One region of the Providencia sp. genome, then DNA from elsewhere that is predicted to be linked to it. Evidence: predicted binding sites of a transcription regulator. Region 1 holds the regulator's gene; each other region holds the start of a gene.

Region 1 (2,213 bases):
GGCTGTACCTTTATTTGAACGCCGACATCGTGACGTTGTATTGACGGAGGCCGGCGTCATTTTTATTAAACAAAGCCGATCTGTTATCAAAAAAATGATAGATACACGCCATCAGTGCCAACAAGTTGCAAATGGTTGGCGTGGTCAATTTAGTATTGCAGTGGATTGTATCGTAAAGCCACAGCGTACTGAGCAACTCATTCTTGATTTTTATCGACATTTTCCTGACATTGAACTTTATATTCATCCTGAAGTATTTAACGGTGTGTGGGATGCGCTTGCTGACGGTCGGGTTGATGTTGCTATTGGCGCTACAAGAGCATCACCTATTGGTGAACGTTATAGTTTTCGTGATATGGGATTCATGTCTTGGTTATGTGTAGCAGAGCCTAAACATCCACTTGCACAACTCAATAATAAATTAACGGATGATGAAATGCGGCCATATCCGAGTTTATGTTTAGAAGATACATCTCGTAATTTGCCAAAGCGTGATACGTGGGCACTGGATAACCAGCGTCGATTAGTTGTACCTAACTGGGAAAATGGTGTGGCTTGCGTACTTAATGGGTTATGTGTTGGGATGATGCCTGAGCACCGAGTGGCTCCACTGTGTGCGGATGATAAATTAGTCGAGTTAGCGTTGACTCAACCTTTTCCTCCTAGCCCATGTTGTTTGACTTGGGTGGAAAAGAATACATCTCCAGCGTTGAGTTGGTTGCTTGATTATCTTGGTGATAGTGAAACACTCAACGCTGAATGGTTAGCACCCTAATTTAGCGGCGGTAGTCGATAAATGGACCATCGGCAACAGAACGACGTTCAACAAGGCGAGGGTGGACTTCAATAGTTTGAGCATCTTCGCGCTTATTGACAATGCGATCGAGCAGCATAGAAAATGCCATTTGCCCTAAACGCTCTTTGGGCTGATGGATTGTGGTTAATGCAGGTGTAAAATAACGCGCATTACGAACATTATCGTAGCCGATAATTGAAATATCTTGAGGTACACGTAAACCCATTTCATCTGCGGCGCAGATAGCACCCATAGCCATAATATCACCACCACAAAATACAGCAGTTGGCTTCTGTTTATGGCTAAGAATTTGCATCATGGCTTTATAGCCAGACTCAGGTTCAAAATCGCCTTGAACGACCCATTCATCTTTGAGTGTTATTTTCGCTTCTTCCATTGCTTTTTGGAAACCAGTTAAACGACCAATACCTGTATTTCGTTCCAAAGAGCCAGGAATGATACCAATATCACGATGGCCTCTATCAATCAGATAACGACCAGCAAGATAACCACCATGGAAAGAGTTATCAATAATGCTATCAGTAAAGTCGCCACGAGAAGCACCCCAGTCCATCACAACCATAGGAATGTTTCTATAATCTTCCAAAGTGCTTAAAAGCGTATCTGGATACTCTGAGCACATCACTAATAGCCCATCCACTCGCTTTTGTGCCAACATCTGCAAATAAGCTGATTGTTTTCGATAATCATTATAGGAATTACATAGGATCAGTGTGTAGCCTTTTTCATAACAACAGTTTTCTACCGATTCAATGACTTCAGCAAAATAAGGTGTTTCACTTGATGTGGCTAACAACCCAATTGATTTTGTATGGTTAACCTTCAAACTACGGGCAACCGCGCTAGGTGAATAATTGAGTTCTTTTATAGCAGCCCATACTGCAGCTTTTGTATCTTCAGCTACAAAGCGCGTTTTATTAATAACATGGGATACGGTTGTGGTGGAGACGCCAGCGCGTTTCGCCACATCTTTAATCGTTGCCATGGGTGGGGAAAACTCCTGACCAACATTAGGTCTTGTTAAGAATTCTTGTTAAAAAATTACCTGCATATTGATGCATAGATCTATTGCTGGCAATAAATTAGCGGTTTGTTGTCGATTTTGTCTGATCTAGCTCAAAAACGAAAGAAATAATTGATGTTATAACATGTGACATAGACACTGGTTTTACAATTTTGGCAGTGTATACTTAATTAACCTTATCGTTATTATGGTTATTTTACTTGCTTAATTGCTTTAAGATGAGAGGAACTCATGGATACAGATTTTAAATTTGGATTATTTGCAGCATTAGGTTCGCTAGCCGTAATTATTGTGTTTGCGGTACATCTGTTCTGATTATATTCACATCCTCATTGGATGAAAAGATTAAGGGCGAGAAAATAACTCGCCCTT
Region 2 (2,213 bases), on a different contig from region 1:
CGCAGCTATTGCTCAATATGGTGTTTCGGATAATGAAGATTATTTTATGACAATAGTGACTCAAGCCGCGGCTTGCGGTGCATTAGCTACAACTCGAAAAGGTGCGATTAGTGCAGCGCCAACCCAACAAGAGCTCATTGATTTTATTGCTCAACAGCCGCCGTTGCATCAAAGGGAATTATAACGCGAGTGGAACAAGGTGATATAAATATGTCACCTTGATTTAATCAGGCTGTTTATTGACTAATATTAAGCAAATATGTGATGTTTTATCATGACTGAAAGTTCTATTTTCTTGATATTAGCGTATGATATTGAATGTATTTCACTTGTTTATATTTATACTCTGACATTTGTACTATGGATAAACTATGTTACTGCGTTCGGGAGTAGCTTTAGCTATTTTTTCTTATATATTATGGGGGATTACCCCTTTGTTTTATCGCCTGCTTCCCGGCGCTCAGGCATTAGAACTTTTAGCCCAACGCCTGATATGGTCAATTCCTTTCCTATTTCTTATCCGCCTGATCATCAAAAATAAATCATTATGGAAGCAAGTTTGGGCTGACAAACGTTCGATTATTTTATGCTTATTCAGCTCATCAATTATGGCTGTCTCTTGGACTGCTTTTACTTATGCTTTGACGCATGGGCAGGTATTAGCGGCAAGCCTTGGGTATTTTATCAATCCACTTTTTTCAATTCTATTAGGTGTAATATTCCTACGTGAGCGGCTAATCTTTGCAGAAAAACTGGCCGTGATTTTTATTTGTGCAGGAGTGGGATATCAAATTTGGCAGTATGGCGAACTACCTATTCTGGCTTTAATTATGGGAAGTGCTTTTGCAATTTATGGCCTAATTCGTAAGTTTATTCGTTTTGATGTCTTTACCTCATTACTACTAGAGGCACTTTGGTTATTTCCTGTTGCACTCGCCATTACATGGTGGTTATCTGCAAACGGAACGAGCGCTGTTATGAATGGCGACTGGCAAACCAAGTTACTTTATATGCTCGCAGCGCCCGTGACTATTATTCCACTGATCTTCTTCACGGCTGCAATTAAACGAACAACATTGACGGTTATTGGTCTTGCACAATATATCGAACCAACCATTCAATTTTTATTGGCAGTATTCTTATTTAATGAGCTTTTTGATTGGGTGAAAGGGGTTAGTTTCTCTCTCATTTGGCTTGGCTTATTATGTTGTATTCTTGCTCTGCTACATAAACGCTATAGTGAATTTCATCGTAGAGATCCATTTGTAACAGGGCGTGATGAAACCCCCAAACTCTGATTATCATGGGATAGTTATTGTTTTAAAAAGTTTCTGCATAGCGGAAGCAAACGATTGCGTATATAATCTACTTCATTATTTTCATCTGTCCGCATACAAAGGCCATCAATCATGAATCAATTAGGTACTGCTCTTTGCTCCTCTGCTACAAAAGTCATGCTTCTCGGTTCAGGAGAGCTAGGTAAAGAAGTGGCGATTGAATGCCAACGTTTAGGGATTGAGGTTATTGCGGTTGATCGTTATGAAAATGCACCTGCAATGCATGTTGCACATAGAAGCTATACGATAAACATGCTTGATGGTGAAGCGCTACGTCAGTTAGTTTTAGCAGAAAAACCAGATTTTATCGTACCTGAAATTGAAGCTATCGCGACTCAGGCCCTTGTTGAGTTAGAACAACAAGGACAAAAAGTTGTGCCTTGCGCAAAGGCGGTATCTTTAACGATGAACAGAGAAGGTATCCGTCGTCTTGCTTCTGAAGAGCTTGGCTTACCGACCTCTGAATACTTTTTCGTTGAAAATAAAGCAGATTTTATCCGTGCAGCAACTGAAATTGGTTTTCCTTGCATTGTAAAACCGGTGATGAGTTCATCAGGTAAAGGGCAAAGTATTATTCGTTCACTGGAACAACTTGAACAAGCTTGGAATTACTCTCAAGAAGGTGGTCGAGCAGGACAAGGTCGCGTTATTGTTGAAAAAATGGTTAATTTTGATTTTGAAATTACGTTACTTACTATTAGTGCTGTTGACGGTATTCATTTTTGTTCACCTGTCGGGCATCGCCAAGAAAAAGGGGATTATCGTGAGTCTTGGCAGCCGCAGCGAATGAACGATATTGCCCTGAAAAAAGCACAGGAAGTGGCTGCGAAAATAGTCACTGCGCTTGGCGGCTATGGTTTATTTGGGGTGGAATTG
Region 3 (2,213 bases), on a different contig from region 1:
AGTGACGATACGTTCTGGTTTACCAAAATCCTCTTCCCATGGTTGTTCAAAACCTGGAATCCGTAGATTAGAGACTGAAAAACCAACTAAGCCTGCTTTTGGTTTAGCACCACGCCCTGTTGCGCCTTCATCACGAATTTCACCACCAGAGCCCGTTGCAGCGCCCGGCCAAGGTGAAATAGCCGTTGGGTGGTTGTGAGTTTCAACTTTCATCAAGATATGCGCATCTTCTTGATGATAACGATATGTACGACCATTCGGTTCAGGGAAGAAACGCCCTACTGAAGAGCCTTCCATAACAGCAGCATTGTCTTTATATGCAGACAAGACGTAATCAGGTGTTTTTTCGAAGGTATTTTTAATCATTTTAAACAGCGATTTCGGCTGTTCTTCACCATCAATCACCCAATCTGCATTGAAGATTTTATGGCGGCAATGTTCTGAGTTTGCCTGCGCAAACATATAAAGCTCAATATCGGTTGGATTACGTTTTAAGCCCGTAAATGCATTGAGTAAATAATCAATTTCATCATCAGCAAGTGCCAAGCCCATTTCTTTATTTGCAGTATCTAAGGCTAAACGCCCACCTTTAATGATATCAATCACTTTCAATGGTGCTGGCTGATGCTGTACAAATAGTGCAGAAGCTTGATCAAAAGAGGTAAACACCCTTTCCATCATACGATCATGCAATATTGCGGTGACTTCTTGCCATTGCTTTTCAGTTAACGTATTAGCTTGAACATAGTAAGCAATACCTCGCTCAATTCGTTTGACCTGCGCTAAGCCACAGTTATGTGCAATATCCGTCGCTTTTGAAGACCAAGGAGAGATAGTTCCCGGACGCGGGGTTACTAAAATAAGTTTACCGAATGGTTCATGCTCTGCAAGAGAGGGGCCATAATTTAATAGGCTGCTCAGTTTTCCTTGCTCACTATCACTCAACGGCGCTGATAATTCAGCAAAGTGCATATATTCAGCATAGATATCCGTTACAGGGAGCTGTTTTTCAGTAAACAGTGCCAAAAGGCGGGTAATACGAAATGCTGATAGAGCAGGTGAACCACGCAAAATTTCCATCGTCTTTATTTCTCTCTTTTAAACGCCAGCCCTGATCATGAAAGCAGGGAAACCGACACTATTATAAAGCAATGTTCATCAATACGAAACCGTTTGCGTGATTAAAAAAAAAGCGATTAGTGAAATATTATTATGTGCTAAATAGCATAATATAGGTTGCACCGATCATAATAGTTGAGCAAAATACCTAACCACTGGAATTATAACCATTACTTAATTATTTTTTCTTTTTTAAATTTTTTTTGAATCACTACACCAGCAACTACACCAGTTAATGCACGAGAAATAACTATTTGAATAACTTAAAAGTTAACTATTTAATTATCGTGGTCATTGCTTTACTGGCTACTATGATCATCGGCTTCAACATTCGATGGTCAAATACGCAAGATTCTCAAGTCAATAAAATTCTATCTCAAGGGGAATTGCGTATTAGTGCCGTTAGCTCGCCACTTATCTATATCGATGAGCAAAAACAGCTTCGTGGTTTTGACTATGAGCTTGCTCAAGGCTTTGCTGCGTACTTAGGAGTGAAGTTAAAAATCACCATCAGACCCACTTTCGAACAAATTTTTGATGATTTAGACAATGGCACCGCAGATATTGCAGTAGCTGGCTTGTTATATAACAAAGATAGACTACAGAAAATGAAAACGGGGCCGAGCTATTTAAATGTAACTCAGCAACTGGTTTACCGCAAAGGTTCAACTCGTCCTAGATCTTTTAATGATATCAACGGCAAACTGATGGTTATGTCAGGTACCGCTCACGCAAGTACTTTAAAAAGGCTCGCTAAAGAATACCCAAACCTAAAATGGGAAGAAAGCTCAAAGTACACTACAAATCAATTACTTGAAATGGTAGCAGAGGGTGAGATTGATTATGTATTGGAAGATTCAATTGCCATTGCACTGCAACAACGCATTCATCCGCAAATCGCTGTCGCTTTTGATTTACTCGACGATCATGCCATCACTTGGTATATGAGCCGTAATCAGGATGATAGTCTAGATGCGGCATTACTCGATTTTTTCAATTCAAGCCACGAAACTGACTTACTTGCTCGTCTAAATGAAAAATATTTTAGTCATGTCAAAACATTCGATTATTTTGATACCCTAACATTTATCAGT
Region 4 (2,213 bases), on a different contig from region 1:
GACGACAAAACATTCCATTGCCATCACGCCAGTATAATCAAGTTCATCCATGACAGCGCTCAACATCGATTGTGCTTGTTGCTGGTGGGCATTGCTTGATTTAGGGAAGGCGACACTGGTGCGTAAAATACCTTCTTGATGAAGATTATGTGTAATTGGGTAAAAAACAGATTTTCCGACTCGGTTTCGAGCACCAATAATAGAGACTTCGGCATCAAATGGAATGCCTTGTTCGACAATACATTCACCATAAATTTCAGCAGGTAAATCAGTTTCATCGCCGGGTCTTACACGCCACTGCCCACGGCCGTCATAGCCACCAGTGCGGCGTTTTACAATCAGAAAGTCACCTAATGTGGCAAATAATTCAGGCCATTGATCAGGGGATTCAAGTAAAGCCCAAGGGGCGGTGGCAAGTTGCAATGAATCATATAAGTTTTTTTGTGGGGATCTGTCTGCTAAACGTGGAAAAATATCACGGTTAATAAACGCATTATGACGGGCTAATTCTTTGGTTAAGGGGGTTTCTGGCCAACGTTCAATTTCTGCGGTGATCACGCTTTGTTGATAAGGAACGGCTTCTGGTTCCGCATCTAAGCCTACTGGAAAGACAGCTATTCCCAGCGGTTCACCGGCTTGACGCAACATACGACCAAGCTGACCATTTCCTAAGACACAAACTGGTTTCATTATGCCTCCCGTGGATCTGGGTTATTTAGCACATCTTGAGTTTGTGTTTCACGCCATGCTGATAAGCGTTTAAAAATATCCGGATTGGTTATCGCCAAAATTTGTGCCGCTAATAGTGCGGCGTTTGCGGCTCCAGCTTTCCCTATTGCTAAGGTGCCAACAGGAATGCCCTTTGGCATTTGCACGATAGAATACAGGCTATCAACTCCACTAAGTGCAGCACTTTGTACAGGAACGCCTAGAATAGGCACGAGGGTTTTCGCTGCTAACATACCGGGTAAATGTGCCGCTCCACCTGCACCTGCAATGATCACATCAAAGCCGTTTTTTTTAGCCTGTTCTGCAAATGAAAACAGTTTATCGGGCGTGCGATGAGCGGAGACAATTTCAACATGAAAAGGCAGTTGCAGTTCAGTCAACACATCAGCAGCATTCTGCATGGTTGTCCAATCACTTTTAGAACCCATAACAATGGCGATTTTTGCCGCAGATTGAGCAGGAACTTGGGCAGTCATTTAGTGCTTCCCTGTATTTAAAAAATATCACCGGTAAGGTGGGAAATGGAATTAAGTCGATCATATCATGGTAATGCGGTAAGGAAAACGTTTGCGTGGTTGTTTTTTGAGCTAACAGTAGGCGTAAACGATAAAAATAATGAGAGATAAATTAATCAGAATGGGAAAAAAATGAGCTCAATACCTTGTTCATTAATCACAAATGCAGAGCCTTCTTGATGCCATGCGCCGAGCACACCTCGATAATGTGGTTTGTCATTAATGGCAATTTCATGGATAGCAGGACGGTGGGTGTGTCCGTGGATCATCCAGTCAGCATGATATTTTTGCATCTCAGTAATGACGGCTTGTGGATTAACATCCATGATTGACTCAGATTTCATACTGCTCGCGTGCTGGCTATCACTGCGCATTTTTTGTGCAATTCGGCGGCGAATAAACAAGGGTAGAGTGAGAAAGAGCTTTTGTATCCAAGGTGTATGTACTTTTTTACGGTAGTTTTGGTACGCTGCATCATCAATGCACAAGGTATCGCCGTGTAAAATTAATATCCGTTTGCCATACAGTTCTAACAATGTTTCTTGAGGTAAGATAGTCATACCGCACTGTTTAGCATAACGTTGACCAATTAAAAAATCACGATTTCCATGAATGAAATAGCAAGGGATACCGCGCTCAGTCAGTTGTTTTAGCGCTTGAGCTACCTGTAGGTGAAGCGGATTATCGTCATCATCGCCAATCCAATAATTGAAAAAATCACCGAGTATGTATAAGCGCTCAGCGTGGATAGCTTGCTGCTGAATAAAATGGATAAAACCGGCGGTGATCGCCGGTTCATCTTCACTCAGATGTAAATCTGCAATGATGTAAGTGGACATATCTTCTGAGATTACTCGCTGATAGTCACTTTTTCGATCAGAACGTCTTCGCGTGGTACGTCTTGGTGGTGACCACTACGACCCGTTGCTACGCCTTTGATCTTGTCAACAACGTCCATACCTTCAACAA

What was found. Region 1 encodes PurR, which represses purine synthesis genes. Its sites were predicted from a motif close to CANGCAAACGTTTGCNTG; they were not measured.
Region 2: a site for PurR is predicted at 1,342-1,359, ahead of purT (formate-dependent phosphoribosylglycinamide formyltransferase). Genes of this name have one in related genera too.
Region 3: a site for PurR is predicted at 1,163-1,180, ahead of purL (phosphoribosylformylglycinamidine synthase). Genes of this name have one in related genera too.
Region 4: a site for PurR is predicted at 1,286-1,303, ahead of purE (5-(carboxyamino)imidazole ribonucleotide mutase). Genes of this name have one in related genera too.

The regions. Positions count from the first base shown of each region.
Region 1 is NZ_JBQDNB010000025.1:33,177-35,389, reverse strand. Features, by position in the region: gene punR (DNA-binding transcriptional activator PunR) at 1-775, shown strand, start outside; gene purR (HTH-type transcriptional repressor PurR) at 777-1,802, opposite strand.
Region 2 is NZ_JBQDNB010000023.1:48,413-50,625, reverse strand. Features, by position in the region: gene ACTH6U_RS15905 (aminoimidazole riboside kinase) at 1-184, shown strand, start outside; gene rarD (EamA family transporter RarD) at 372-1,298, shown strand; gene purT (formate-dependent phosphoribosylglycinamide formyltransferase) at 1,410-2,213, shown strand, end outside.
Region 3 is NZ_JBQDNB010000011.1:83,488-85,700, forward strand. Features, by position in the region: gene purL (phosphoribosylformylglycinamidine synthase) at 1-1,080, opposite strand, end outside; gene mltF (membrane-bound lytic murein transglycosylase MltF) at 1,374-2,213, shown strand, end outside.
Region 4 is NZ_JBQDNB010000021.1:12,256-14,468, reverse strand. Features, by position in the region: gene purK (5-(carboxyamino)imidazole ribonucleotide synthase) at 1-690, opposite strand, end outside; gene purE (5-(carboxyamino)imidazole ribonucleotide mutase) at 690-1,205, opposite strand; gene lpxH (UDP-2,3-diacylglucosamine diphosphatase) at 1,361-2,083, opposite strand; gene ppiB (peptidylprolyl isomerase B) at 2,095-2,213, opposite strand, start outside.